3 regions of the Streptomyces sp. Root1310 genome follow, and region 2 is predicted to be linked to each of the others. Evidence: riboswitches for the same ligand, from Rfam matches in the RefSeq annotation. Region 2 holds a riboswitch; each other region holds the start of a gene.

The links. Region 2 has a riboswitch for cyclic di-AMP ahead of ASD48_RS27160 (LysM peptidoglycan-binding domain-containing M23 family metallopeptidase). Riboswitches for the same ligand answer to the same signal wherever they lie in the genome.
Region 1: linked by a shared signal. The riboswitch ahead of ASD48_RS33830 (M23 family metallopeptidase) and the one ahead of ASD48_RS27160 (LysM peptidoglycan-binding domain-containing M23 family metallopeptidase) in region 2 are both predicted to bind cyclic di-AMP.
Region 3: linked by a shared signal. The riboswitch ahead of ASD48_RS18865 (transglycosylase SLT domain-containing protein) and the one ahead of ASD48_RS27160 (LysM peptidoglycan-binding domain-containing M23 family metallopeptidase) in region 2 are both predicted to bind cyclic di-AMP.

The regions. Positions count from the first base shown of each region.
Region 1 is NZ_LMEQ01000032.1:128,058-137,662, forward strand. Features, by position in the region: gene ASD48_RS33825 (pitrilysin family protein) at 1-1,157, shown strand, start outside; cyclic di-AMP (ydaO/yuaA leader) riboswitch at 1,377-1,545, shown strand; gene ASD48_RS33830 (M23 family metallopeptidase) at 1,560-2,303, shown strand; gene ASD48_RS33835 (GntR family transcriptional regulator) at 2,492-3,187, shown strand; gene ASD48_RS33840 (HPr family phosphocarrier protein) at 3,414-3,695, opposite strand; gene ASD48_RS33845 (bifunctional GNAT family N-acetyltransferase/acetate--CoA ligase family protein) at 3,873-6,686, shown strand; gene ASD48_RS33850 (DUF5998 family protein) at 6,857-7,453, shown strand; gene ASD48_RS33855 (nucleotide pyrophosphatase/phosphodiesterase family protein) at 7,453-8,664, shown strand; gene ASD48_RS33860 (thymidine kinase) at 8,715-9,362, shown strand; gene ASD48_RS33865 (VOC family protein) at 9,389-9,605, opposite strand, start outside.
Region 2 is NZ_LMEQ01000023.1:691,512-701,116, forward strand. Features, by position in the region: gene ASD48_RS27155 (hypothetical protein) at 1-207, opposite strand, end outside; gene ASD48_RS27160 (LysM peptidoglycan-binding domain-containing M23 family metallopeptidase) at 468-1,439, opposite strand; cyclic di-AMP (ydaO/yuaA leader) riboswitch at 1,444-1,638, opposite strand; gene ASD48_RS27165 (alpha-galactosidase) at 1,908-3,983, opposite strand; gene ASD48_RS27170 (tyrosine-protein phosphatase) at 4,204-5,001, shown strand; gene ASD48_RS27175 (DUF6126 family protein) at 5,109-5,231, opposite strand; gene ASD48_RS27180 (XRE family transcriptional regulator) at 5,228-5,860, opposite strand; gene ASD48_RS27185 (aspartate aminotransferase family protein) at 5,983-7,368, opposite strand; gene dxs (1-deoxy-D-xylulose-5-phosphate synthase) at 7,365-9,287, opposite strand; partial or broken gene ispG (flavodoxin-dependent (E)-4-hydroxy-3-methylbut-2-enyl-diphosphate synthase) at 9,314-9,605, opposite strand, start outside.
Region 3 is NZ_LMEQ01000012.1:162,949-172,553, forward strand. Features, by position in the region: gene ASD48_RS18850 (glycosyltransferase) at 1-353, opposite strand, end outside; gene ASD48_RS18855 (GNAT family N-acetyltransferase) at 402-1,466, opposite strand; gene ASD48_RS18860 (HAD family hydrolase) at 1,758-2,582, shown strand; gene ASD48_RS18865 (transglycosylase SLT domain-containing protein) at 2,767-3,240, opposite strand; cyclic di-AMP (ydaO/yuaA leader) riboswitch at 3,244-3,470, opposite strand; gene ASD48_RS18870 (polyprenyl synthetase family protein) at 4,114-5,124, shown strand; gene ASD48_RS18875 (DUF2092 domain-containing protein) at 5,351-6,631, shown strand; gene ASD48_RS18880 (ABC transporter ATP-binding protein) at 6,760-7,824, shown strand; gene ASD48_RS18885 (ABC transporter permease) at 7,811-8,785, shown strand; gene ASD48_RS18890 (NAD(P)H-dependent oxidoreductase) at 8,803-9,390, opposite strand; gene ASD48_RS18895 (amidase) at 9,535-9,605, opposite strand, start outside.

The DNA.
Region 1 (9,605 bases), on a different contig from region 2:
AGGGCACCGACAAGCACTCCGCCGAGGAGTTCGCCGCCGAACTGGAGCGCTGCGGCGCCACTCTGGACGCGCACGCGGACCACCCCGGTGTCCGGCTGAGCCTCGAAGTGCCGGCCTCGCGCCTGCCCAAGGGCCTCGGTCTGATCGCCGACGCCCTCAGGGCCCCCGCGTTCGCCGACAGCGAGGTCGAGCGCCTCGTCCGCAACCGCCTGGACGAGATCCCGCACGAGCTGGCCAATCCCTCCCGGCGCGCCGCCAAGGAGCTCTCCAAGGAGCTCTTCCCGGCCACCGCGCGGATGTCGCGGCCGCGCCAGGGCACCGTGGAGACGGTCGAGAAGATCGACTCCGCCGCCGTACGCGCCTTCCACGAGAAGCACGTGCGTCCCGCCACGGCCACCGCCGTGGTCGTCGGCGACCTCACCGGTGTCGACCTGGAGGCGCTCCTCGGCGACACCCTGGGCGCCTGGACGGGCTCCTCGGCCCAGCCGCGGCCCGTGCCGCCGGTGACCGCCGACGACGCCGGCCGGGTCGTCATCGTGGACCGTCCCGGCGCCGTCCAGACGCAGCTGCTGATCGGCCGGATCGGCGCCGACCGGCACGACCGTGTGTGGCCCGCTCAGGTGCTCGGCACGTACTGCCTCGGTGGCACCCTCACCTCCCGCCTGGACCGCGTCCTGCGCGAGGAGAAGGGCTACACCTACGGTGTCCGCGCGTTCGGGCAGGTCCTGCGGTCCGCCCCGGACGGCTCGGGCGCCGCGATGCTCGCCATCAGCGGCTCCGTCGACACCCCGAACACCGGTCCCGCTCTGGACGACCTGTGGAAGGTGCTGCGCACCCTCGCCGCCGAGGGGCTGACCGACGCCGAGCGTGACGTCGCCGTGCAGAACCTGGTCGGTGTGGCGCCGCTGAAGTTCGAGACCGCGGCGGCCGTCGCCGGAACGCTGGCGGACCAGGTCGAGCAGCACCTGCCCGACGACTTCCAGGCCACGCTGTACCAGCAGCTCGCCGCGACCGGCACGGTGGAGGCCACCGCGGCGGCCGTGAACGCCTTCCCGGTGGACCGCCTGGTGACCGTCCTCGTCGGTGACGCGGCCCAGATCAAGGAGCCGGTCGAGGCCCTCGGCATCGGCGAAGTGAAGGTCGTGCCCGCGGAGTAGGCAAAGGCCGTGTCCGCGGAGTAGGCGGCGGCACGCGCGTGTGGGGGCCCTGGTCGACCGAGCGTCACCAGGGCCTCCGTATGTCCGAATTGATGCGGAGGTTGCCCGTCTGCCCTGTGGGATGCGCTACAAAAACCGGGATCCGTTTGAGGATTGAAACCCGCGCCGCTTAGCTTCATCCGGACTGTTCGTCAGGCAGTGCGCCGCAGCCGCGGCACCGGACAGTCATCGCCGAGTCCCCGTACGGCGCGAGCCAGGGGAGCCGGGGACCCACTTGTGAAGTCCCTGGGGTGAATCGGACGCCCGCGCGTGAACGCGAGGGGGTCCGTAGGAGACCTTCCTGCTCCGAACCCGTCAGCTAACCCGGTAGGCGAGAGGGAAGGAAAGGACACACCCGACTTCATGGCGTTCACCTGCGCGCCCGGCAAGCATCGTCGTCCCGGCCGGATGCAGCGGACCACCGCTCGCGCGGCGGGCGTCGCGGCGCTCACCACCACCGGCGTGATGGCCACCGTCGCCGCCTCCCCGGCCCTCGCCGCCGAGCCCAGCCCCGAGCAGACCGGGCTGATCCCCGTCGTCACCGCCTCCGAGGCCGTCGCGGAGCAGGTCGACGACCAGGTCGCCGTGCAGAAGCACGCGGCCTTCGAGGAGGCCGCCCGGCAGGCCGCCGCCAAGAAGGCCGTGGAGGAGCGCGAGGCACGCGTGCGTGCGGCCCGCGAGGCCGAGCGCAAGCGCCTCAACACCTTCGTCTCGCCGATCACCGGCTCCTACGTGTCGACCAGCTACCAGGCCAGCAGCTCCCTGTGGTCCTCCGGCAGCCACACCGGCATCGACTTCCACGCGGCGAGCGGCACCACCGTGCACGCGGTCGGCATGGGCACCGTCGTCGAGGCCGGCTGGGGCGGGGCGTACGGCAACCAGATCGTCATCAAGATGAACGACGGGACGTACACCCAGTACGGTCACCTGTCGTCCATCGAGGTGTCGGTGGGCCAGCAGGTCACCCCGGGCCAGCGGATCGCCCTGTCCGGCGCCACCGGCAACGTCACCGGCGCGCATCTGCACTTCGAGGCCCGCACCACCGCGGAGTACGGCTCGGACATCGACCCGGTCGCCTACCTCCGCAACCACGGCGTGAACGTCTGACGACCCACGGCGACAGATCGTCTTGCCCCGGCCCTCCCGGCCGGGGCTTTCGCCGTTTTCGAGGCACTGCTGTCCAAAAAATATCCCTGGATTCCGGCCCGCCATCGGAAATCCCCGCTCATTGCAATAGAGTCACGGAACACACGTCAATCGTCGACGTTTCACGGGGATTAAGGCGGAGGTCCGTCATGCGTATTCCGGCGCACTCGGTGTGCACGGCCATTCGGGACGACATCGTCGCGGGTGTCTACGAGCGCGGCAGCCGCCTCACCGAGGAACTCCTCGCCCGCCGCTACGGCGTTTCCCGCGTCCCCGTCCGAGAGGCGCTGCGCACGCTGGAGGCGGAGGGCTTCGTCGTCACACGGCGGCACGCGGGCGCGTGCGTCGCCGAGCCGACCGAGCAGGAGGCCGCGGACCTGCTGGAGATGCGCATGCTCCTGGAGCCGCTCGGCGCCTCCCGGGCCGCCCAGCGGCGCACCGAGGCCCATCTGAAGGTGCTGCGCGGCCTCGTCCGGCTGGGCCAGGAGCGGGCCAGGCGGGGCAACAGCGAGGATCTGCGCTCCCTGGGGGGCTGGTTCCACGAGACGCTCGCCCAGTCCTCCGGAAGCCATGCCCTGACGTCGATGCTCACCCAGCTGCGCCACAAGATCGCCTGGATGTACGCGGTCGAGGCGCCGGGCAACCCCGTGGAGTCCTGGGCGGAGCACGGCGCGATCGTGGACGCGGTGGCGCGCGGCGACGGCGAGCGCGCGCGGGCGATCACGGCGCTGCACACCGAGCGCGCGACGGCCGCGCACCGGCTGCGCTTTTCCGGCGGTCCCGAGCGCGCCGACCGTGTGAGGACTTCGCAACCTCCCGTAAACATGACGGGTCTGCGGCATTAACACGAGGGCCGTATACAAAGAGGGGGATAATTCGCGGGGGATTATTTCTGCTGCCCGTGACGGGAAATGCGAAGGGCTCGCCCGATAATTCGGACGAGCCCTTCGGGGTTTAGCAGGACGACACCTTCGGAGTGGCGAACACCGCCACCGTCAATTGAGCTGCCCCGGCGACGCGCAACCGCTTCCGCGTGTGCGGCGGCGGTTCGGGCGGCAGGGGGCTGCGCGCTCAGACGGTCTCGGGGAGCTCCTCGAGACCCTCGGCGACCAGCTTCGCCAGGCGGTCGAGAGCGGCGTCCGCGCCGTCGGCCTCGGAGGCGAGGACGATCTCCTCGCCGCCCTGGGCGCCCAGGCCGAGAACGGCCAGCATGGAGGCCGCGTTGACGGGGTTGCCGTCGGCCTTGGCGATCGTCACCGGGATACCTGCGGCCGTGGCGGCCCGGACGAAGATGGAAGCGGGGCGGGCGTGAAGGCCCTCGGCCCAGCCGACGTTGACGCGGCGCTCAGCCATGTGATGCTGCCCTTCAGTGTTCAGGTTGTCTAGACCAGTGTTCCACACGTGAAGCGTGTGAGGGAGGGGTCGTGTGTCTCTTCCCGACGTGGTCGTCGGATCGCGGCCTCGATCCGACGTGCGTCCTCCACAGACTGCCTCGCGCCGTTGTCGTACGCGAGCCGTACTCTGGGCCCCATGCAGAGCGCGTCGGACCGGCACGAGTACCCCGCCCACTGGGAGGCCGACGTGGTGCTGCGCGACGGCGGCACCGCGCGCATCCGCCCCATCACCGTCGATGACGCCGAGCGCCTGGTCAGCTTCTACGAGCAGGTTTCGGACGAGTCGAAGTACTACCGCTTCTTCGCGCCCTACCCGCGCCTGTCCGACAAGGACGTCCACCGCTTCACGCACCACGACTTTGTGGACCGGGTGGGACTCGCGGCCACGGTCGGCGGCGAGTTCATCGCCACCGTACGCTACGACCGCATCGGTGCCGACGGCATGGCCGCCTCGGCCCCGGCCGACGAGGCCGAGGTCGCGTTCCTCGTCCAGGACGCCCACCAGGGCAGGGGTGTCGCCTCCGCGCTGCTCGAGCACATCGCGGCCGTGGCGCGCGAGCGGGGCATCCGCCGCTTCGCGGCCGAGGTGCTCCCCGCCAACAACAAGATGATCAAGGTGTTCACGGACGCCGGGTACACCCAGAAGCGCAGCTTCGAGGACGGCGTCGTGCGCCTGGAGTTCGGCCTCGAACCCACCGAGCGCTCAGTCGCCGTGCAGCGCGCGCGGGAACAGCGCGCCGAGGCGCACTCCGTGGGGCGGCTGCTGGCGCCCGGTTCCGTGGCCGTCGTCGGCGTCGGCCGCAGCCCCGGCGGCGTCGGCCGCAGCGTCCTCGGCAACCTCCGCGAGGCGGGCTTCACCGGGCGGCTGTACGCCGTGAACAAGGCCTTCCCCGAGGATCTGAAGGAACTGGACGGGGTGCCCGCCCACCGCTCGGTGCGCGACATTGCGGAGCCCGTCGACCTCGCGGTCGTCGCCGTCCCCGCAGAGCAGGTCCCCGAGGCCGTCGTCGAGTGCGGCGAGCACGGCGTGCAGGGACTCGTGGTCCTCTCCGCCGGCTACGCCGAGAGCGGTCCCGACGGGCGGGAGCGCCAGCGCGAACTCGTGCGGCACGCACGCGCGTACGGCATGCGGATCATCGGCCCCAACGCCTTCGGAGTCATCAACACCTCCCCGCAGGTGCGGCTGAACGCCTCGCTGGCCCCGGAGATGCCGAGACCCGGCCGGATCGGCCTGTTCGCCCAGTCCGGCGCCATCGGCATCGCCCTGCTGTCCCGCCTCCACCGGCGTGGCGGCGGCGTCACCGGCGTCACCGGCGTATCGACCTTCGTCTCCTCCGGCAACCGCGCGGACGTCTCGGGCAACGACGTCCTCCAGTACTGGTACGACGACCCCGACACCGACGTCGCCCTGATGTACCTGGAATCCATCGGCAACCCGCGCAAGTTCACCCGCCTCGCGCGGCGCACGGCGGCCGCCAAGCCCCTGGTCGTCGTCCAGGGCGCCGGTTCCGCCCCGCAGGGGCACGCCGTACGGGCGACCCGGCTGCCCCACGCGACCGTGTCGGCGCTGCTGCGGCAGGCCGGCGTGATCCGCGTGGACACCATCACCGAACTGGTCGACGCGGGCCTGCTGCTCGCCCGTCAGCCGCTGCCGACGGGCCCGCGGGTGGCGATTCTCGGCAACTCCGAGTCGCTGGGCCTGCTGACGTACGACGCCTGTCTCTCGGAAGGGCTGCGTCCGCTGCCGCCGCTGGACCTGACGACCGAGGCCTCGGCCCAGGACTTCCACGCGGCGCTGGCCCGGGCGCTCGCCGACGAGACGTGCGACGCGGTGGTCGTGACGGCGATCCCGGCGATCGGCGAGCGGTCGCCCGGGGACGCGGAACTCGCGGAGGCCCTGCGGTCGGCCGCGGCGGCCGCTCCCGCCAAACCGGTGCTCGTCGTGCACGTGGAACTCGGCGGCCTCGCCATGGCGCTGTCCGCCGCGGCGAGCACCGCGCCGCGCGCCGAAGCGGCCGCACACGCGCGTACCGACGCCCCCGAGGGCGCGCCGTCGGTGCCCACCGCCGTCGCGGCACCGGAGGGAACGCACCTCATCCCCGCCTACCCCGCCGCCGAACGCGCCGTCCGCGCGCTCGCGGAGGCCGTCAAGTACGCCCACTGGCGGCGCGAGGCGGCCGACGCCGGCAAGGTGCCCGAGTACGAGGACATCGACGAGAAGGGTGCCGCCGAGATGATCGGCGGGCTCCTCGCGCGCGGGCAGGGCCTGACCCTCGGCACCGACGAGACGTGCGAGCTGCTCGGCCGCTATGGCATCCGCACCCGCCGGGCCATCCCGGCACCCACCCCGGACGAGGCGGCGCGGGCCGCGGCCGCCCTCGGCTACCCCGTCGCCCTCAAGGCCACCGCCCCGCACCTGCGGCACCGCGCAGACCTGGGCGGCGTACGGCTCGACGTGGCCGACGAAGAGCAACTGCGCCGGTCGTACGCCGAGTTGGCCGAGCTCTTCGGCAGGCCGGAGGAGATCCGCCCGGTCGTCCAGGCGATGGCACCCCGCGGGGTCGACACGGTCGTCCGCGCGGTCATCGACCCGGCGGCCGGAGCCGTACTGTCCTTCGGGCTCGCCGGGGCCGCCTCACAGCTGCTCGGAGACATGGCGCACCGGCTCGTTCCGGTCACCGACCGCGAAGCGGCCTCGCTGATCCGGTCCATCCGGACCGCCCCGCTCCTGTTCGGCTGGCGCGGCTCCACACCCGTCGACACCGCCGCCCTCGAGGAGCTGCTGCTGCGGGTGTCGCGGCTGGTCGACGACCACCCGGAGGTCGTCGCGGTCACCCTGGAGCCGGTCGTCGTCGCCCCGCACGGGCTGAGCGTCCTCGGTGCCTCCGTCCGCCTCGCACCCCCACCGGCGCGTGACGACCTCGGGCCGAGGACGCTGCCGACGTACTGAGCGGACCGTCCGGGAGCACGTCGTCGGGCACGCGCGCGAGGACGCGCCGTCCGGGCAGTGGCCCGCCCCGCGGAGGCGTCCCACGGATCACGGACGGAGCGCGCCCCGGTCGCCGCCGACGTACCGAAGCGGTCCTGAGCGGTGCCTCGCAGTCAGTGGGTCCCCGTAGGATGGAGGGCATGGCCAAGACCAGTACGACGACCCAGGGGCTGCGCGCGGCGATCGAGCGCAGCGGCTACTACCCGGCCCTCGTGGCCGAGGCGGTGGAGGCCGCCGTGGGCGGCGAGCCGATCCGGTCGTACCTGGTCCACCAGGAGACCACGTTCGACCAGAACGAGGTGCGCCGCCATGTGACCGTGCTCGTCCTCACCGGCAACCGCTTCATCGTCAGCCACACCGACGAGCAGGCCGCCGACACCACCTCTCCGACGCCGTACGCCACGACGTCCACGGAGTCCGTGAAGCTCGGCCGGATCTCGTCCGTCGTCCTCAGCCGGGTGGTCGCCAACCCGGAGTCGTACACGCCGGGCACCCTGCCGCGCGAGATCGTGCTGACCATCGGCTGGGGCGCCGTCTCCCGCATCGACCTGGAGCCGGCCGCGTGCGGTGACCCCAACTGCGACGCCGACCACGGCTACACCGGCAGCTCGACGGCGGACGACCTCAGCCTGCGCGTGAGCGAGGCCGGAGACGGCCCGGAGACGGTCCGCCAGGCGCTCGTCTTCGCGCAGTCGCTGTCCGAGGCGACCGCGGACGTAACCCGCTGATGTCGCGCTCCGTGCCCACCCCCTTCGACTCCGCGCCCTGGGAATTCCCCGAACCGCTCGCCGTGGGCTCCGCCCCCGTCCCCGAGTACGGCTCCGGGTCCCTCGCCGACCTGCTGCCCACACTGGCCGCGGGCATGGGCGTACCCGGCACGACCGCGGCCATCCCGGAGCTGACCCCGGCCGACCGCAACTGCGTCTTCCTGATCGACGGCCTCGGCTGGGAGCAGATCAAGGACCACCCCGACGAGGCGCCCTATCTCCACGCGCTGCTCGGCAGCTCCCGCGGGGGCACCGGACGTCCGCTCACCGCCGGCTACCCGGCGACCACCGCGACCTCCCTCGCCTCCGTCGGCACCGGCCTTCCCCCGGGCGCGCACGGCCTGCCCGGCTACACCGTGCGCAACCCGGCGACCGGCGCCCTGATGAACCAGCTCCGCTGGCAGCCGTGGACGGCCCCGGGCGCCTGGCAGCCGTACCCCACCGTCTTCCAGCTCGCCCACGAGGCGGGTGTGCACGCCGCCCAGGTGTCGTCCCCCACGTTCCAGAACACCCCGCTGACGAAGGTCGCGCTCAGCGGCGGAACGTTTCACGGGAGGCTGACCGGCGAGGAGCGCATGGACCTCGCCGCCGAGCAACTGGCCGCCGGCGACCGCTCCCTCGTCTACACGTACTACGCGGAACTGGACGGCGCCGGGCACCGCTACGGCGTCGCTTCCGACACCTGGTGCGGCCAGCTCATGTACGTCGACCGGCTCGTCCAGCGCCTCGCCGAGCAGCTCCCGCCGCGCAGCGCGCTCTACGTCACCGCCGACCACGGCATGGTCGACGTGCCCTTCGACGAGGAGCACCGCATCGACTTCGACGCGGACTGGGAGCTGCGCGCCGGGGTCGCCCTGCTGGGCGGCGAGGGCCGCGCCCGTCATGTCTACGCCGTACCGGGCGCCGAGAACGACGTCCTGACCTGCTGGCGCGAGGTGCTCGGCGAGCAGTTCTGGATCGCCTCACGCGACGAGGCGATCGCCGCGGGCTGGTTCGGGCCGCAGGTCGACGAGCGGGTGTACCACCGCCTGGGCGACGTGGTCGCGGCCGCCCGGGACGACGTGCTGATCATCGCCTCCGAACGGGAGCCCAAGGAGTCGGCGATGGTCGGCAACCACGGCTCGATGACCCCTGCCGAGCAGCTGGTCCCGCTGCTCGAAGTACGCTCCTGACGCCCAGAACCGTTTCTCCTCCACCTTCTCCGAAAGGCGCTCAACTCCCCATGCCCGAGCTGGTTTTCTTCTCCGGAACCATGGACTGCGGGAAGTCGACGCTGGCTCTGCAGATAGAGCACAACCGCTCCTCGCGCGGCCTCCAGGGCATGATCTTCACGCGGGACGACCGCGCGGGCGAGGGCAAGCTGTCCTCCCGCCTGGGCCTGGTCACCGACGCGGTCGAGGTCGAGGACGGGCAGGACCTCTACGCCTCTCTCGTCGACCACCTCTCGCAGGGCGGCCGCGCGGACTACGTGATCGCGGACGAGGCGCAGTTCCTGGCCGAGGAGCAGATCGACCAGCTCGCGCGCGTGGTCGACGACCTGGACATCGACGTCTACGCCTTCGGGATCACGACCGACTTCCGCTCCAAGCTGTTCCCCGGCTCCCAGCGGCTCGTCGAACTCGCCGACCGCGTCGAGGTCCTCCAGGTCGAGGCCCTGTGCTGGTGCGGCGCGCGCGCCACGCACAACGCCCGCACGGTGGGCGGGGTCATGGTCGTGGAGGGCGCCCAGGTCGTCGTCGGGGACGTCGACCAGGCGGACACGGTCGGCTACGAGGTCCTGTGCAGGCGCCACCACCGCCGCCGGATGACCTCGGCGTCGGCGCGGGCGGCGGCCCTGTCGCCGGACGTGCTGCCGGTGCAGCCGGTCTAGCCGCCGACGGCTTGGGAGACCGTCCCTCACCGGGGTCCCTGGATCAGGGAGAAGCGGGCCCCCTCGGGGTCGGCCACGCCCGCCACGCGCCCGTGCTCGCTGTCCTGGGCCGGCTCGAGGACCTGCCCGCCGAGGTCGACGACGAGACCGAGCGCCGCGTCCGTGTCGGCCACCTCGAAGTACGTCGTCCAGTGCGGCCCCCGGTCCCGGGGCAGCGCGGCGCCCACCCCGTGGATGCCGGCG
Region 2 (9,605 bases):
GGTGCCGAGCAGCCGCCAGCTGAGGAAGGTCCCCTCGCCGGACGGAGTGGCGACCAGGCCGCGGTCGAGGTTCTCGACGATCCGGCGCGGGATCCCGGCTGCGTGCCCGGCGGGCGCGGAGACGAGTCCGGCCAGCAGGCTGACGGCGGTGACGGCGGCCGCGGCGGCGGCGCCCTTGATGACGATGCGTCGGTCGACGCCGGACACAGGACCTCCGAAGAGCGATAGAAAGCGCTTGCTCGCTGACGGAGATCACTGTGTCCCCACTCTGACCCGCCTGTCGACGGGGCAAGAAGGGCTGCCACAAGAACGCAATGAAACGATCATGAACGCGCAAAGTCCGACACCGCCCGCCCGGCCGACCGTGCCGTGCCGTGCCGTTCCCGGACAAGCCGAAGGCCGGACCCGGGGATCGGGGTCCGGCCTTCGGCCGCGTGTCAGGCGGGAGGTCGTCGGAGTCGGCGGGGTCAGCCGATCGAGACGCCGTGCGAGCGGAGGTAGGCGATCGGGTCCACGTCGGAGCCGTAGTCCGGCGTGGTGCGGATCTCGAAGTGCAGGTGCGGGCCGGTCACGTTGCCGGTGGCACCGGAGAGGCCGAGCTGCTGGCCCGCGGTCACGGTCTGGCCGGCCGAGACGGAGAGCTGGGACAGGTGGGCGTACTGGGCGTAGTAGCCGTCGGCGAGCCTGATGACGACCTGGTTGCCGTACGCGCCGCCCCAGCCCGCGGAGACGACGGTGCCCGCGCCCACGGCCTTGAGGGAGGTACCGGTCGGGACGACGAAGTCGGTGCCGGTGTGGTAGCCGCTGGACCACATGCTGCCGGCCGTGTGGTAAGCGGTGCCGACGGTGGCGCCCGCCACCGGCAGCGTGTACCCGCTGGAGGTGCCGGTGCCGCTCTCGGCGGCCTGGGTGACCGCCTTCGAGGAGGACGAACCGGACGAAGAAGAGGAAGGGGAGGAAGAGGACGACGACTTGGTTCCGGACGCCTTCGACTTCGACGGGGAGGACGAGGAGGAACCGGACGACGAGCCGGACGACGAACCGGTGCTCGCGGCCTTCTTGCCGATCGAGAGCTTCAGTCCCGGGTGGATCAGCGACGGGTCGCTGCCCACGGCCCGACGGTTGTCCTGGTACAGCTTCTGCCAGCCACCGCTGACGTTCTGCTCGTCGGCGATCTTCGACAGATAGTCGCCGGACCGCACGGTGTAGGACTTGGCCGTCGTGGCGGTGGCCGTCTTCTGCGCCACCGGCACGGACTGCACGGCCTTTTCCGGAACGGCCTGGGAAGCCGACTGCGCGACGGACTGGGCGGGGGCCGCGTGAGCGCCGGCGGCACCTATGAGCGGAAGGGCGAGCGCGGCGCCGCCCGTTCCGGCGACGGCGATGGAACGAGTGAAGCGCTGGGTCTTCGGACGGCGGTGCTTACCCTTCGCGGGCATGGCGAATTCCTCTCCGGCGCCTGCGAGGTGAGCTGTCGGGTGCGGACTGGAGATGCCCGGCCGCGCCGAGGCGCGGCTTTACCCCAAAGCCTCTTCCGGAGACCGGAACAGGCGGTTGTACCTGTGGGTCCCCCGCTCCTGCCAGATACGGGTGAGTGTGCGGGCTCCGGGCGGTGGCAGGATTCGGCGTCCGTCCGGATTGGTGTGGAACGTAAGCGACCGGGACGCACAGGGACAAGCAGAGGTTGTGCCGCTCACGCCCATCTCTTGATCCCCTGTGGGAATCCCCGGTCACACTGCGTGAGACAAGGGGTCCCTTTATCGCCAAGCACCCTGGAAACGCCTACGAATTACGTGAACATGACGGGCGACGTACGGTCACGGATATGACGCTCCTCACGTGACAGCTCTCCAGGTTCCTTTATTCCAGAGCGAGTTGGAATTAAGGCTTCAATTCGGACAGAAACCTCAGATGCGACGCAGTCGGATAACTGTCGCATCAAGGTCCCCCCGGAGTCCGGTGCGCAGTCCGTGATGGACCAATACCGCCCCTCGGTGAACTTCGCCCGTTTCACGGCATTCGTACGATGCCGTCGGGTCGAGTCCGCGCAGCCGCAGCGCCGGGACGGGTTCGCCGAACCGCTGCGCCTGGAGCCAGGCGAGGACGACACTCTCGTCACCGCGCACGTACTGGACGGCGCTCAGGCCGCCCGCCGGGGGCCGCAGCCGGTAGAGGTCGCCCTGCTGGACGAGCGGCCGGATCTCCTTGTAGAGGTCCACCCATCGACGCGCCTCGGCGAGCTCCTCCTCGCCCCACTCGGAGAGGTCACCGCCGACGCCGAGCACGCCGGCCATGGCGCTGACGAACCGGAAGCGCAGCGAGCTGACCCTGCCGTTGAGCTGGGCGTTGGGACTGTCGGTGACCCATGCCGCCATCACCCGGGCCGGGTGGATCTGACTGAAGCCGTGCTGGATGTCGAGCCGGTCGAGCGGATCGGTGTTGTCGGAGGTCCACACCTGGTCGGTGCGGCTCATGATCCCGAGGTCGATGCGCCCGCCGCCGCCGGAGCAGGACTCGAAGGCGACCCCGGGGTGGGCCTCCCGCAGCCGGTCCAGGAGCGCGTACAGGGCCCGTACGTGGTCGACCCAGAGGCGCTGCGGGTAGGGGTCGTCCGGCCAGCCGGCGTCGGTGAAGCAGCGGTTGAAGTCCCACTTCACATAGTCGACGGGCGCGCTGGACAGGAGCGCGTGGAGCTGTTGCCAGAGGTACTCCTGGACGTCCTCGCGCGCGAGGTTCAGCACGAGCTGATTGCGGAACTCCGTCCGCTTTCGTCCGGATTGGAACTGCACCCAGTCGGGGTGCGCCCGGTACAGCTCGCTGTCCGGGTTGACCATCTCGGGCTCGACCCAGATGCCGAACTGCATACCGAGGTCGTGCACCTGGTCGGCGAGGGGCTTCAGCCCGTTCGGGAAGCGGTCGGGGTTGGGCTGCCAGTCGCCGAGCCCGGCGTGGTCGCCGGTGCGCGCCCCGAACCAGCCGTCGTCGACGACGAAGAGCTCCACGCCGATCGCGGCGGCCCGCCGGGCGAGTGCGCCCTGCTGCTCCTCGGAGATGTCGAAGTAGGTGGCCTCCCAGGAGTTGAACAGCACCGGCCGGTCCCGTCCGGCGTCCGGGACGACGTACGCGCGCTGGTAGGCGTGCCAGGCGCGGCTCGCTCCGCCGAAGCCGGCGTCGCTCCACAGGCCGGCGAAGACGGGCGTGGTGAAGGACTCCCCCGCGGCCAGCCGCAGCAGCCCCGAGTCGTCGTATCCGGCGCCCCCGGTGATCTGCACGCGCGCGTCCGGAAGTTGGGCGACGGCGATCCGCCAGGTGCCCGACCAGCCGAGGGCACAGCCGTAGACCTCGCCGCGCTCCTCGGTCGCGTCGGTGTCCAGGGCGACCCAGGGCAGGTGCTGGTGCCCGGTGTGGCCGCGCCGGCTGCCGATGACCTGCTCGCCGTAGGTGAGAGGGGACCGGGTGAGCCGGGACTCGGCGGCCCAGCGGCCGTGCAGCTGCGACAGCCGCCAGTCGTCGCGCTCGGGCAGGGTCCAGGTGGCCGAGTCGGCGCGCAGCAGCTCCAGCGCCCGCTCACCGTCGTTGCGCAGGGTCGTCCAGCGCTCGACGACGTCGCCGCGCATCCGGTAGTGCAGGGTGACGGCCAGCCCGGCGTCCCGCAGCCGCAGCCGCAGCCCGTCGGCGTCGGCCTCGAAGCCCTCGTAGGACCACTCGGTGCCGCGCCGCCTGTCGGTGCGCACCGACAGGGCGGGCCGGACGAAGCGGGGGCCGCCCTCGACCGGGTACTCCTCCCGGCCGTCGAGCGGGGACTCGAAGGACGCCCCCCGCTCCGACGGCGGGAGGGCGGCGAGCGCCTCGGCGTCCGCGAGCGCGATGCCCGGGCCCCAGTGCAGGTGGACCAGCTCGTCGGCCTCGGTGAGGTGGAGGGCATAGCTGCTCGTCGGCCCCGAAAGGAGCCAGGTACGGCCGTTGTCGGCGATCTCGGGCATCAAACCCCCACTAATTCGAACAGGTGCGATCAAGCACCAACATCATCGAATGCGGTCGGCCTGCCGGGCAACTTTCCGTGGACAACTCTTCACCTGGGCGGACGTCCGGAGTACCGCCCTGTGGACAACCCGTTGCCCGGGGAACCCATGTCGTATCGTCGGGGAAGCGTCCCGTCGGCCACCACGAGCCGCGCCGGCGGAGACCGACAGGGAGGCCCCCGTGACGCAGCAGATCCCGTCGACCGAGCCCGAGCTGGCCGGTGTGCGCAACTTCCGGGACGTGGGCGGTCTGCCGACCGTCGACGGCCGGAGGGTGCGGCACGGCGTGCTGTTCCGCAGCGGCCATCTCGCGCACGCGACCGACGAGGACGCCGCGTTCCTCTCCGGCCTGGGCCTGCACACGATCTTCGACTTCCGCAACGCCGCGGACCAGAAGCTGGAGGGCCCGGACGTCGAGCTCCCGGGCGTACGCAATGTGAACCTGCCCCTGTCCGACCCGGCGGACGGCTCCGAGTTCTGGAAGATGGTCCGCGACGGCGAGATCGACCAGCTGCGCGGGATCCTCGGCGACGGCAAGGCCGCCGGCCGGATGATCGCCTCCTACCGCTCGATCATCAAGGAGCGGACGGCCGAGCACGCGCGGGTGCTGCACTCGCTCGCCGAGGACAGCGTCCCCGCTCTGATGCACTGCGCGGCGGGCAAGGACCGCGCGGGCCTGTCCATCGCGGTGACACTGCTCGCCCTGGGTGTGGAGCGCGAGGCGATCCTCGCCGACTACCTGGAGTCCAACGCCAAGCACCGCCGCTACCGGGTGCGCCGCAGCGCCACCTCGTCCGCGGCCTACTCCCCCGAGGTCATGGAGCTGCTCAGCCCCCTCTTCGACGCGCGCGCGGAATACCTCGCGGCGGCCCTGGAGACCATCGAGGAGACCTGGGGCGGCGTCGACACCTATCTGGAGGAGGGTCTCGGCCTCTCCCCCGAGACCCGTGAGCGGCTGCGGACCCGGCTGCTCGACTGACACCGCGTCCGCTGTCGTCCGAGATCGCGTCCGATGTCACGTCCGAGGTCGCGTCCGAGGTCGCGTCCGGGTCCGTGCCCCGGAGGGCGCACGGGCTCCCGGGGGCGCTACTGGTTGGCCCCCACCTCGAACAGCAGCCAGAGGAACGCCGCGAAGACGTGCCCGACCGCGATGTAGATGATCAGCCGGATCCAGAGGGTGCGGGGGAACTTCTCCTCGATGTCCTTCATGGTGTCTCTCCGATGTGCGAAGGGGTCGGGCCCAGGCACAGCGTGGCCGTGGGACTCTGCAACAGGGTGTGGACGAAGAGCAGTTCGACCCCGTCGGCGTCCTGCGCCGCGATGCGGTGCGGGGTCAGCGAGTCGAAGTGCGCGCTGTCACCGGGCCCGAGCAGTTCGGTGGTGTCCCCGAGGCGCAGCCGCAGCCGCCCGCGCAGGACGTGCAGCCACTCCTCCCCGGGGTGCACGCGCACGACGTCCCCCTGGGAGCCGTACGGCACATGGACCCGCAGGGCCTGCATCCCGCGCCCGGACGCGCCGGCCTGCCAGTACGTCCAGCCGCCCGCGCGGGTCGGCTCCATGCCGGCGGCACGGACGACGGCGTCCCGGTCGGCGGACGTCTCACCGAGCAGTTCCGAGACCGTCGTACCGTAGATACGGGCGAGCGCGAGCAGCATCGGCAGCGAGGGCTGGCGCTGCCCGGTCTCCAGGCGGGAGAGATGGGCGGGCGACAGCCCGGCGGCGCGGGCCGCGGCCTCCAGCGTGAGGGCGGCCCGGCGGCGCAGGGCGCGCAGCTGGGGGGCGACGGCGGGAAGAGCCCCGGCTGGTTCCGCCGGGTCCTCGGACTCGGGCGAGCTCATGGCTCCATTGCACGCCGGAATTGCCTCTGCGGCAAATTTGTTGCCTCAGAGGCAAAAGCGCCTGGGGGACCGCCCTCCCGGCCGCCCGTTCCCCCACCACCACCGCCCGCGCCCCGTGCGGGTCAGCGGTTGGCGACCGCCTGCTTCACCAGCGTCCTGCCGAAGTCCCACATCAGCCCGCCGCCGCCGTGCGCGTCGTCCATCACGGCGGTGAAGGCGTCGACGAACCGGTCGACCTCCGTCTCGCCGATGATCAGCGGCGGGATCAGCTTGATGACCTCCAGATGGTCGCCGGAGACCTGGGTGAGGATCCGGTGCCGTTGCAGCAGCGGTACCACCACCATCTGCGCGAAGAGTCCCTTGCGGGCCGCCTGGAGCATGGCCCACCGGCTGCGCAGCTTCAGCGAGCCGGGCTTGCCGAACTCGATGCCGATCATCAGACCCCGGCCGCGGACGTCGGCGAGCAGCTCGTACTTGTCGACGAGGGCCGCCAGCCGGGACCTGAGCAGGTCGCCGGTGGCCCGCGCGTTGGCCACGAGCTGCTCGTTCTCCAGCACGGACAGCACCGCGAGCCCGGCCGCCATGGCCTGCGCGTTGGACCCGAAGCTCGCCGAGTGCACGAGCACCCGGTCCATCGACGAGTAGACCTTCTTGAAGATCCAGTCCTTGCCGAGCGTGGCGCCGACCGGCACATAGCCCCCGGAGAGCGCCTTGGCCACGCACACCAGGTCCGGCTCGACGCCGTCCTCGTGCTGGTAGGCGTAGAAGTCGCCGGTCCGGCCGAGACCCGTCTGCACCTCGTCCGCGATCAGCAGCGCCTTGTGCCGGTGCAGCAGCTCCTGCGCGGCACGCAGATAGCCGGGCGGCGCCTCGTGCACCCCCTTGCCCTGGATCGGTTCGACGATGAGGGCGGCGACGTCTCCCTTGCCCAGCTCCCCGGCCAGTGCGTCGAGATCGCCGAGCGGGACCGCCGTGTCGGCGAGCAGGGGCGCGAACCCGTCCCGGAACCCGGACTCGCCGTTCACCGACAGCGAGCCCGTGGTGAGCCCGTGGAAGGCGTGGTCGCAGTACAGGACCCGCGGCCTGCCGGTGGCGTAGCGCGCGAACTTCAGCGCCGTCTCCACCGCCTCGGTGCCGCTGTTGCCGAAGAACACCCGGTCCAGATGCGGGCTGTGGGCGAGCAGCTTCTCGGCCAGCAGCCCGGGCAGCGGCTGGCAGTCGAAGCGGGTCAGGTCGGCGAGCCGGGCGTCGAGGACGTCGTGCAGCGCCTTGCGGACGACGGGGTGGTGCCGGCCCAGCCCCATCACCCCGAACCCGGCGAGCATGTCCAGGTAGTCGTTGCCGTCCGCGTCCCAGAAGTACGCGCCCTCACCGCGCTCGTAGACCTTGTCGAAGCCGATGGTGTGCAGCATGCGCGGCAGCTGGTGGTTGAGGTATCTGGCGTGCAGCTCGTAGCGCTCGGCTCCGCGCTCGGCCAGGAGGGCGCCGAGGTCGAACTCCGTGGTCATTCAGCTTTCTCCTTGACTGGGCCGGTCACCGCGGTGTCGAGGGACCGGACGTCCGCGGCGGCCAGGCTCGCGCTGATCCGGCCGGCCACCTCGACCGGGGTGAGGCCGATGTCGGCGAGCACCTCACCGCGCTTGGCGTGCGCGAGGAACTGCTCCGGGATGCCGAACCGCCGTACGGGCACGTCGACGTCGGCGTCGCCCAGGGCCAGCGCCACCGCCGATCCGACGCCGGCGGCGCGGCTGTTGTCCTCGACGACGGCCACCAGCCGGTGCCCGGCGGCGAGGCCGGGCAGGGCCGGGTCGACGGGCTTCACCCAGCGGGGGTCGACGACCGTGCAGCCGACACCTCTGGAGTCCAGCAGCTCGGCGGCCTGCAGGCACACCGGCGCCATCACGCCGACGGCCACCAGCAGCACGTCCGCGCGGTCGCCGCGGTGCAGTACGTCCATGCCGCCCACCCGTCCGACGGCCGGCACCTCCGGTCCGACCGACTCCTTCGGGAAGCGGACCATGGTCGGCGCGTCGTCCACCGCGACCGCCTCCCGCAGCTGCGCGCGCAACTGCTCGGCGTCGCGGGGGGCCGCGATGCGCAGCCCCGGGACGACCTGGAGCACGGACATGTCCCACATGCCGTTGTGGGAGGCCCCGTCCACACCGGTCACGCCGGCCCGGTCCAGCACGAACGTGACCCCGCAGCGGTGCAGGGCCACGTCCATCAGCAGCTGGTCGAAGGCCCGGTTGAGGAAGGTGGCGTAGACGGCGACGACGGGGTGCAGGCCACCGGTCGCCAGCCCGGCCGCGCTCACGGTCGCGTGCTGTTCGGCTATGCCCACGTCCCAGACGCGGTCCGGGAAGCGCTCGGCGAACCCGCCGAGCCCCACCGGATGCAGCATCGCTGCGGTGATCGCCACCACGTCGTCGCGTTCCTCGCCGATCCGCACGATCTCCTCGCCGAAGACGGACGTCCAGGACGGGCCGCCGGCGGGCGCGAGCGGCACGCAGGTGAGGGGGTCCATCGCACCCACGGTGTGGAAGTGGTCCTCCTCGTGCGCGAGGGCGGGCTCGTACCCGCGGCCCTTCTCGGTCAGGCAGTGCACCAGCACCGGCCCGTGGAAGCGCTTGGCACGCCGCAGCGCGGACTCGACGGCCTTGATGTCGTGCCCGTCGATGGGGCCGACGTACTTCAGACCGAGGTCCTCGAACATGCCCTGCGGCGCGAAGGCGTCCTTGAAGCCCTTCTTCGCGCCGTGCAGCGACTCGTAGACCGTGTGGCCGACGACCGGGGTGCGCAGCAGTACGCCCTTCCCCCAGGCCAGCACCTTCTCGTAGCCGTCGGTCGTGCGCAGGGTCGCCAGGTGGTTGGCGAGTCCGCCGATGGTCGGCGCGTACGAGCGTTCGTTGTCGTTGACGACGATGATCAGCGGCCGGTCCTTGGCGGCCGCGATGTTGTTCAGCGCCTCCCAGGCCATGCCGCCGGTGAGCGCGCCGTCGCCGATGACCGCGACCACGTGGCCCTTCTCGCCCTGCACCTGGCGGGCCTTGGCGAGGCCGTCGGCCCAGCCGAGGGCGGTGGAGGCGTGGCTGTTCTCGATGACGTCGTGCTCGGACTCCTCGCGGGAGGGGTAGCCGGACAGGCCGCCCTTGCCGCGCAGTTTGGAGAAGTCCTGACGCCCGGTCAGAAGCTTGTGCACATAGCTCTGGTGTCCGGTGTCCCACAGGACGCGGTCGACCGGGGACTCGAAGACCCGGTGGAGCGCGACAGTCAGTTCGACCACACCGAGGTTGGGCCCCAGGTGTCCGCCGGTCCTGGCGACCGCGTGCACCAGGAACTCCCTGATCTCTTCGGACAGTTCACCGAGTTCCGCCTCGGACAGCGCCTTCAGGTCGCGTGGTTGCCGGATGTTCTCCAGGATCGTCACGTCGGGCCCCCTTCGGTCCGTGCTGTTCAACTCACGGTGACGGCCGGCTCCCCCGCCGCGACGCCGTCCTGTTCCATCTGCTCGGCGATCTTCATCGCCTCCTCGATGAGGGTCTCCACGATCTTCGACTCGGGGACGGTCTTGACGACCTCGCCCTTCACGAAGATCTGGCCCTTGCCGTTGCCGGAGGCGACCCCCAGATCCGCCTCCCGCGCCTCGCCGGGGCCGTTGACCACACATCCCATGACGGCGACGCGCAACGGGACCTCCATGCCCGTGAGGCCCGCCGTGACCTCTTCGGCCAGCTTGTACACGTCG
Region 3 (9,605 bases), on a different contig from region 2:
CCGAGTTCCCCGGGCTCCGCGCGCTCCCCGGGCTCCGCGCGCTCCCCGGGCTCCGCGCGCTCCCCGGACTCCCCGCGCTTCGGGGAAGGCGGCCCGGGGGTGGCCCGGTCGCGCGTGGCCAGGTCCATGAGGACGGTCTTCGGGTCCGCGCCCCGCGGTACCGACCCGAGCAGCGTTCCGATCGGCCGTCCGCCCCTTCTGACCAGGACGAACACCTCGCCGGGCGTGACGGGCGGACTTCCCGGCCCCGGTCTGAGGACACCCCCGTCGTCCAGTTCCAGCTCGGCGACCTGCACCGGCTCGATGTCCAGGAACCTCTGTATCTCCTGCTGTGCACGTGCAGCGCGGTACATGAACCCCCCTTGTCTCACGCCCGTCATTCCGCCGGCCGGTGCCGCCCGTCACGGCCGGCGCAGTCGGCCCGCGCTCTTCAAGGTCCGTGCGGCCGCGGCGGCGAGCCTCGGCCGGCTGCGCACGAAGTGATGAGCCCGGCGGGACGGCTCACGGCCGAGCCAGTAGAGCGCGGCGCCCACCCCCGGACGCGACCACGCCCCCTCGTACACGGGAAGCTCCCCGGTCTTCAGCGAGTCCTTGTACTCGGCCGCGCCCCGCCCCAGGTCGAGCAGCCCGATGCCCTCGGCGGCGGACGACTCGGCCATCCGCAGGTGCAGCACCAGGCCCGGCGAGAACTTCGCCAACCCCGGTTCGTACGCGGGGAACCAGCAGGCCAGGACAGTCGACGAACGCAGTCCGAAGTGCGCGGCGATCGGTTGGTCACCGGCGTAGAGGACGGAGAGCGTGCCGGAGCACTCCGGCGCGCGGGTCTCGGAGAGCACGTGTACGAGCCGGGTGATCCACTCCTGTGCGAACCGGTCCCGGCGGCCGGTCCTGCGGTACTGCGCGGACTTCCACGCCATGAGCGTGCGCAGTGCGGCCGGATCGCGCTCGTCGAACACGAACCGCACCTCCCCGACCTGGCGGCCGAGCCTGCGCTCCTTGGCCAGCGTCGTCTTCAGGAACTTCGGCGACTGGGCGCGCAGCACGGACTCATAGGTCTCGTAACCCTTTTCGACGTCGATGACATAGGAGGCGTACTCCTCGGCCGCCTGCGGGACGAACAGCCCTTGCTCCGCCTCCAGGTTGTCGAAGGCGAAGCTCGACAGACCACACGCGCGCATCAGTTCGCCGGCCTCCAGCCCGAGACCCGGGGCCAGCACCGCGCCCTGCGCGTCCGAGACGCCGTACGCGAGGGCCTGGCCCTGTCCGAGCCGTCCCCGTTCGTGGGGCAGGAAGCCGACCGGCTCACGCCCCTCGTACACCACCGCCACCCGCGAGCGTGGCCGTACCAGGCCCACGGCGTCGGTGAACTCCGGTTCCATGAAGGGGTTTCGCGGCAGCGTCGACGCGCCACGCAGCGCGCGCCACCGCTCCCTCTCCCCCTCGCCGAGGTCCTGCGGCCTCAGCACACGAATGCGCCCACTGCTCAACCTGACCCCCCGATCAAGTCCCCCCTGGACACCTGGACGGTACCGCTCCATCCGGGCGTCGCGGTAGGTAGCGTCGTATGTTGTTGCCAACCGGTACAGAGGCCTTCAACCGTCCGCTACCCGGCGATGTGCCAGAAAGCCGTTTCATTGAGACGGTCGGCGACCAGTCGTGAGCCAGGCGTACAAGGGGAGTTGGCAGAACCGGACAGGACGTGGACGTCGTCCGGTTCGCGTCGAACCCGGGGGGCCCGGGATCCGTATTCTCTGATCATGGCCGCACCCACCGCATATGCCGCGCGCACCGCGTACTCCCTCATCGCCACCGACCTGGACGGGACGCTGCTCCGCGGCGACGACACCTTCTCCGACCGGTCCCTCGACGCGCTCGCGCGGGTGGCGGCCGCCGGCGCACGTCACCTGGTGGTGACGGGACGGCCCGCGCCCCGGGTGCGCCCCCTGCTCGACCGGCTGCACAGCAGGGGGCTCGCGGTGTGCGGGCAGGGCGCGCAGTTGTACGACGCCGGCGCGGACCGTCTGCTGTGGTCGGTCACGCTGGACCGGGAGCTGGCCGAGACCGCGCTCGGCAAGATCGAGGCGGAGGTCGGGCAGCTGTACGCGGCTGTCGACCAGGACGGTGTCGACGGACTGACGCTCATCGAGCCGGGCTACCGGATGCCGCACCCGACGCTGCCCGCCCTGCGTGTCGGCCGGCGCGACGACCTGTGGTGCGAGCCGATCAGCAAGGTGCTGCTGCGCCATCCCACGCTGTCCGACGACGAGTTGGCGTCGACGGCCCGCTCGGTGGTCGGCTCGCTGGCCACGGTCACCATGTCGGGGCCGGGCACGGTCGAACTCCAGCCCTGCGGGATCACCAAGGCGACGGGGCTGGCCCTGGCCGCCGAACGCCTGGGGCTGCGGCCCGAGGACACCGTCGCCTTCGGGGACATGCCCAACGACATCCCGATGTTCGACTGGGCGGCCCGGGGGGTCGCCATGGCCAACGCCCATCCCGAGCTCAAGGCGGTGGCCGACGAGGTGACGACATCGAACGAGGACGACGGCGTGGCCGTCGTCCTCGAACAAATGTTTCCGTAACCGGCTACCGGCTACCGGCTACCGGCTACCGGCTACGGGCTACGGGCGACCTCTACCGGCCACCGGTCGCCTGCCAACGCCTGTCGGCTGGCGACTACCGGCTGGCGGCTACTGGCTACCGGGCCGGCGGCCGCCGAGCCCCGGGCCCCGGCGGCCGCCAGCCGGTGACCGGCCGGCGGGACGGTCAGTACGCGCCGAACACGTTGTCGATCGAGCCGTAACGCGCGGCCGCGTAGTTGCAGGCGGCGGTGATGTTCGCGACCGGGTCGTACGAGTCCCACGACGTGCCGTTGACGTGGTAGGCGCGGAAGGTCGGGTCGATGACCTGCAGCAGCCCCTTGGACGGGATGCCCGCGGCCGCGTTGGAGTCCCAGAGGTTGATGGCGTAGGGGTTGCCGGAGGACTCGCGGATGACGTTGCGGTAGATGCCGTTGTACGTCCCCGGGATGCCGTGCTGCCCCATGACCTGGAGGGAGGCGCGGATCCAGCCGTCGAGGTTGTTGGCGTAGCCGAGGCTGGTGGCCGTGGAGACGGCCGGGGTCGCCGCGGAGGCGGTGGTCGCCCCGAGGACGGGGAGAGCGAGCACGGCCGCGCCGGTGGCGGCGACGGCGATCGTGCGGATGAAACGGTTGCGGCGCGGCTGAGCGGCAGCGGGCATGTCGAATTTCCTCTCCGGCGCCTGCGAGGTGAGCTGTCGGGTTCGGGCGGGAGCTGCCCGGTCGCGTCCTGACGGTCGCGGCTTTACCCCAAGCCGTACGGCCTGCCCGAAACGTCTTGTGTGTCCAAGACATCCGGAAATCCGTTTCGGCGACTTACCTGGTTCCCCCGCTCCTGCCGAGCGTTATCGATGGGTGTGCGGGCGGCGGCAGGATTCGGCGTTCCGCCCGACAGGCCGGGAACGTATGCGAGAGCACATGTCCGAAACAAGTACCGGATTCACAGATCACCCCTATTGACCTTGGTCTGTGGCCTATGGGGTGCTTGATCCTTTGTGGGTGCAAAGCTTCAACTTGCTTGAGGGGTGCGGAGAATCGGTGAAGGGGGGACCTGAGCCGGATCTTCGTGGGGAGTGAGCCAACTCACCAGCTTGCACAAGAGTGGCGAATCGGGCATTAGTCCCAACTCATCGTTAAAGCACCGGCGATGAGTGGTGGAGGGGGCGGAGGGGGATCGCCTCCCCTCGCGCCCGACGCGTCGCGGGGGAAGGGTGAGGAGAATGCGTGATCGTCGTCACGTGGGGAGAGGGGCGCGCGGGACCGTCGGCCCGACGGGAGACCCGGTCCGGGACATGAATCCCGGGTTCCCGGTAACTCTCTCCATGTCCGCTCATATGAGCTGATCAAAAACATATCGGGCGTGATCCGATACCGCCTGGCCTGCGGGGGCCTCCCGGGCGAGTCCATTCGAGCCCGCGGGACGTGGGGGCTATCGGTGATCGAAACGTGACCGGATACGCTGACTTGAGTGATGGCAGAGACCTATCGACAAACCGCGTAATCGCCAGTAGACACCAGCAGACAGGAGACCCCTCGTGACCGTCGTCGGGCCGTTCGGGCTGAGCGTGCGGGACCAGGCTCTGGAAGCCGATGTCCAGGCCGGATTGGCGGCTGTCGAGGAAGGCTTGCTCGAGGCCACCAAGAGCGCGGTCCCGTTCATCACGGAGGCCGCCCAGCACCTCGTACGCGCGGGCGGGAAGCGGTTCCGGCCGCTGCTCGTGGTGCTCGCGTCGCAGTTCGGGGACCCGTACGCGCCGGGTGTGGTGCCCTCGGCCGTCGTGGTGGAGCTGACCCACCTGGCCACGCTGTACCACGACGACGTGATGGACGAGGCGGCCGTGCGGCGCGGTGTGTCCAGCGCGAACAGCCGCTGGGGGAACTCCGTCGCCGTCCTCACGGGTGACTTCCTCTTCGCACGCGCCTCCCACATCCTGGCCGACCTCGGGCCCGAGGCGGTGCGGGTGCAGGCCGAGGCGTTCGAGCGGCTGGTCACCGGGCAGATCCTGGAGACCGCGGGGCCCACGGACGGACGGGACCCGGTCGACCACTACCTCGACGTGCTCGGCGGCAAGACGGGCTCGCTGGTGGCCGTGGCCTGCCGCTTCGGGGCGATGATGTCCGGCGCCGACGAGACGGTCGTCGACGTGCTCACGCAGTACGGCGAGCGGCTCGGCGTCGCCTTCCAGCTGGCGGACGACGTCCTGGACATCGCCTCGGACTCGCACGAGTCGGGCAAGACGCCGGGGACGGACCTGCGCGAGGGCGTTCCCACGCTGCCCGTGCTGAGGCTGCGGGAGCGGGCGGCGCGGCTGTCGCTGCCCGAGGACATCGCCCTGTGCGAGCTGCTGGACTCCGACCTGACCGACGACGCCCGGCACACCGAGGCACTGCAGGCGCTCCGGGCCCACCCGGCGCTGGAGCAAGCCCGCCGGGACACCGTGCGGTACGCGAAGGAAGCGCGGTCCGCGTTGGCGCCGCTGCGGGAGTGCGACGCGAAGGCGGCGCTGATGGAACTCTGCGACGCGGTGGTCCACCGGGCGGGCTGACCCCGGGGACCCCTACGGGTCGGATGCCGCCTCGTCACCTCCGTGTCATACCGCAGGCGTATGTGGAGTTGAGCCCTCGGGCTGACGCTTCCCCATGGCCGATTTGGTCAGATGGGAACCACGGAAAACACCACTCCTCACCGATTCGGGTGAGAATGGCGGCTTGGGGTGGGGACGTTCAGGCGCGAGATGACCAGCCGCCGCCGACGACGGAGGTAAGGCACACATGGCACCGAAGGCATCCGACGACACCACGACCGGCGGGGAGTCGACCGGCGCGGAAGCCGACGACCTGCGCCTCGGACGGCGCAAGGCCGCACGGTACATCGTCCCGGTCACCGTGATCGGTGTGGCGGCGGCGACGATCGGGCTGGTCCCGGCGCTCGCCGACTCCGGCGACCCCGACCTGCCGAAGATCACCGCACAGCAGCTCCTCGACAAGATCGCCGCTTCGGACGTGCAGCAGCTGTCCGGGACGGTGAAGATCAGCACCGACCTCGGGCTGCCCGACCTCGGCGGACTGGAGAGCGGGCTCCTCTCGGGGGCCACCCAGGGCGGTGACGGTTCGTCCGCCGACCCGTCCACCAAGCTCACCGAGCTCGCCTCCGGCACGCACACCCTGCGCGTCGCCGCCGACGGCCCGGACCGGCAGAAGCTCTCGCTGCTGGAGGACGCCGCCGAGTACAGCGTCATCCACAACGGCAAGGACGTCTGGGGGTACGACAGCGCCTCCAACGAGGTCTACCACTCGACCGCCGACGAGAACTCCGGCGAGGGCGCAGGCAAGGGCTCCGGCAAGGCGGAGACCCCCGTCCCCGCCACGCCCAAGGAGCTCACCGACGACGCCCTGAAGGCGGTCGACGACACGACCTCCGTGACCGTCGACGGCACCGTCCAGGTCGCCGGCCGTGACGCCTACAAGCTGCTGGTCAAGCCGAAGCAGTCCGGTTCCACGGTGGGCGCGATCAGTGTGGCCGTGGACGCGAAGACGGGTCTGCCGCTGAAGTTCACGCTGACCCCGGCGAGCGGCGGCGCAGCCGTCGTGGACGCGGGCTTCACCCAGGTCAGCTTCGCCAAGCCCGCCGCGTCCACCTTCGACTTCACCGCCCCTAAGGGCGCGAAGGTCACGGAGGGCGACGAGGCCGGGGAGAGCGCCCCCGGGCACCCGGGCAGGTCCGACGACCTCGCGAAGGACCTCGAAGGCCTCGAAGGCGCCGAAGGCGCCGAAGGCCCGGACGGACTCGACGGCCTCAATGTCCTCGGCGAGGGCTGGACGTCCGTCGCCGTCTTCGACACCGGTGGCGAAGGAATGCCCTCGGGCACGGAGGCCGGTGGCGACCTCGGCGGCTTCCTCGGCTCGTTCGGCGACAAGGTGACCGGCAAGTTCGGCTCCGGCACCGTCTTCTCCACCCGCCTGATCAACGCCCTGATGACGGACGACGGCAAGGTCTACGTCGGCGCGGTCACCAAGGACGCCCTGGTGAAGGCGGCGAACGCGGCGAAGTAGGCCGAGCGGCCAAGCATGCGGGACCGCCGAGCGGTGAAGTGATGCAGTGACGAAGTGGCGGCGCGGGTGACGTAGAGCAGCGGCCGGCCTCCGGACACCCGGAGGCCGGGAGGCCGGGAAGGAAGCCGATGGGGGAGTCAGCGCCGGAGTCCGTGCGGGAGCCCGAGCCGGAGTCCGTGCCGGGCACCTTGGCGGAGTCGGCGCCCGGCACCTTGCCGGAGTCAGCGCCGAAGTCCGTACAGGTGCCTGCGGACGACGACGCCGTCATCCGCACCCGCGGCCTCACCAAGCGCTACCGCGGCGGGCAGCTCGCCGTGGACGGCCTCGACCTGACCGTCCCGGCGGGCAGCGTCTTCGGCTTCCTCGGCCCCAACGGCTCCGGCAAGACCACCACCATCCGCATGCTGATGGGGCTCATCGAGCCCACGGCCGGCTCGGCCCGCGTCCTGGGGCAACCCATGCCGCGGGCCGCGCGGGCCGTACTGCCCCACGTCGGGACCCTCATCGAGGGTCCCGCTCTCTACGGCTTCCTCTCCGGCCGCGACAACCTGCTCCGCTACGACGCCGCCGACCCGACCGCCGATCCGCGCACCCGGCGTGCGCGGGTGTCGGCGAGCCTGGAGCGGGTGGGTCTGACGGCCGCCGCCGGCAAGAAGGCGAAGGCGTACTCCCTCGGGATGAAGCAGCGTCTGGGCCTCGCCGCCGCCCTGCTCCAGCCCCGTCGGCTGCTCGTCCTCGACGAGCCGACCAACGGCCTGGACCCGCAGGGCATGCGGGAGATCCGCTCGCTGATCCGGGAACTGGCCGCGGAGGGCACGACCGTCTTCCTCTCCTCACACCTGCTCGACGAGATCGAGCAGGTGTGCACGCACGCGGCGGTGATGGCCCAGGGCCGGCTGCTCGTCCAGGGCCCGGTGGCCGATCTCGCCGCGGGAACACGCGGCCGACTGGTCGTGACGACGCCGGACCCGGCGGACGCGGCCCGGGTGCTGAAGGAGCAGGGGGCGGACGATGTCGTCCTCGGCGAGGACCGGGTGAGTGCCGAGGCCCCGCCCCCGGACCGGGATCCGGCCGATCTGAACGCCGCGCTGGTGTCGGCGGGCGTCCGCGTCCGCGGCTTCGCCGTCGAGCGGGCCTCCCTGGAGGACGCGTTCGTGGCTCTCACGGGGGAGGGATTCGATGTCGCGGGCTGACACGGTGGACGACCGGAACCGGACGCCGGAAACGGCATCGCCGACGGCATCGCCGCCGTCACCGGGACCGGCACCGACGCCGGGCTCGACGTCGGTGCGGACGGCGCACTGGACCTGGACCTTCGGGCTGCTCCGCAGCGAACTGCTGACCACCTTCCGGCGCTGGCGCACCCTCGCGCTGCTGGGCGTGCTGGCGGCCGTGCCGGTGCTGGTCGGGATCGCCGTGAAGATCGAGACGAGCGACGGCTCGTCCGGCGGACGCGGCGGCGGGGGAGGGGGCGGTGGCGAGGGTCCGGCCTTCATCTCACAGGTGACCAACAACGGGCTGTTCCTGGTCTTCACCGCGCTCGCCGTGACCCTGCCGTTCTTCCTGCCGATGGCGATCGGTGTCATCGCGGGCGACTCGATCGCGGGCGAGGCGAACGCGGGCACGCTCCGCTATCTGCTGGTCGCCCCGGCCGGACGCACCCGCCTGCTGCTCGCCAAGTACGCGACCGTCATGATCTTCTGCCTGGTGGCCACGCTGGTGGTCGCGGTCTCGGCGCTGACGGTCGGGGCGCTGCTCTTCCCGCTGGGCGATCTGACGACCATCTCCGGCACCCGGATCGGATTCGGCGACGGGCTGTTGCGGGCGCTGCTGATCGCCCTGGTGGTCGCCGCCTCCCTGACCGGCATGGCGGCGCTCGGACTGTTCGTCTCCACCCTCACCAGCAGCGGCATCGCGGCGATGGCGACGACGGTGGGCCTGCTGATCACGGTCCAGATCCTCGACCAGATCCCCCAACTGCACGCCGTGCAGCCGTACTTCTTCTCGCACCACTGGCTGTCCTTCGCCGACCTGATGCGCGAGCCGGTCTACTGGGACGACCTGGAGAAGAACCTCGGCCTCCAGGCCCTGTACGCGGCCGTCTTCGGCTCGGCGGCCTGGGCGCGCTTCACGACGAGGGACGTCACGGCGTAGGCGTCAGGGCGCAGGTCTCAGCGGGTTTCCCAGAGGAAGCGCGCCGCCGGCGTCTCTCCCGAGAAGAACGTCTTCGCGCGGGTCAGCGCATCCGTGTCCCCGAGGACGTCGCCGGGCTTGCTGCCGTTGCCGAGCAGCACCCCGCCGAAGGACATCCCCATGTAAGCGGCCGAGTTGTTGAGCGTCCCGACGAGCGGATCGGCGACCACGGGCTGGTCGTCGGCGAGCACGGTGACACCCCAGAGGGTGCGCCCGGCGAGCGTCGCCTTGAAGTCGAGGCCGGGGGTGCGCAGCCAGCCCGACCAGTGGTCCAGGTAACGCTTGGTCTGGCCGGAGACCGAGTACCAGTACAGCGGGGACGCGATCACGATGTCCGTCGCGGCGAGCGTGGCGTCGAGCAGCAGCGCCGTGTTGCCCTCGGTGGGGCGGACGCGGTCGCTGTCGTGCCGCTGGTCCTCGAAGTCGGGCAGCGGGTGCCGGACCAGGCTGATCCACGTCTGCTCGACATCGGAGGGCAACTGCTCGGCCGCCGCGCGGGCCAGCAACTCGGTGTTGCCGTCCGGACGGCTGCTGCCCAGCACGAACAGGAAACTGCGACGGGTCATGATCCATCCCCCAGGTAGTCGGCGTACGAAGATAGTCTGCACCTGCATTATATGTGCGCGCAAGTATTCTGTTGTTCGCCCTCATGCACCGGCGACGGAGACGGAGACGGAGGCGAGGGCGAAAGCGGAGGCGGAGGGTGAGGGCTACGGCCAGGCCTGGTGGCACGACGAGGTGTGGGCGGCGCGGGCGGCGCGGGCGGTGTGGGCGGCGCGGG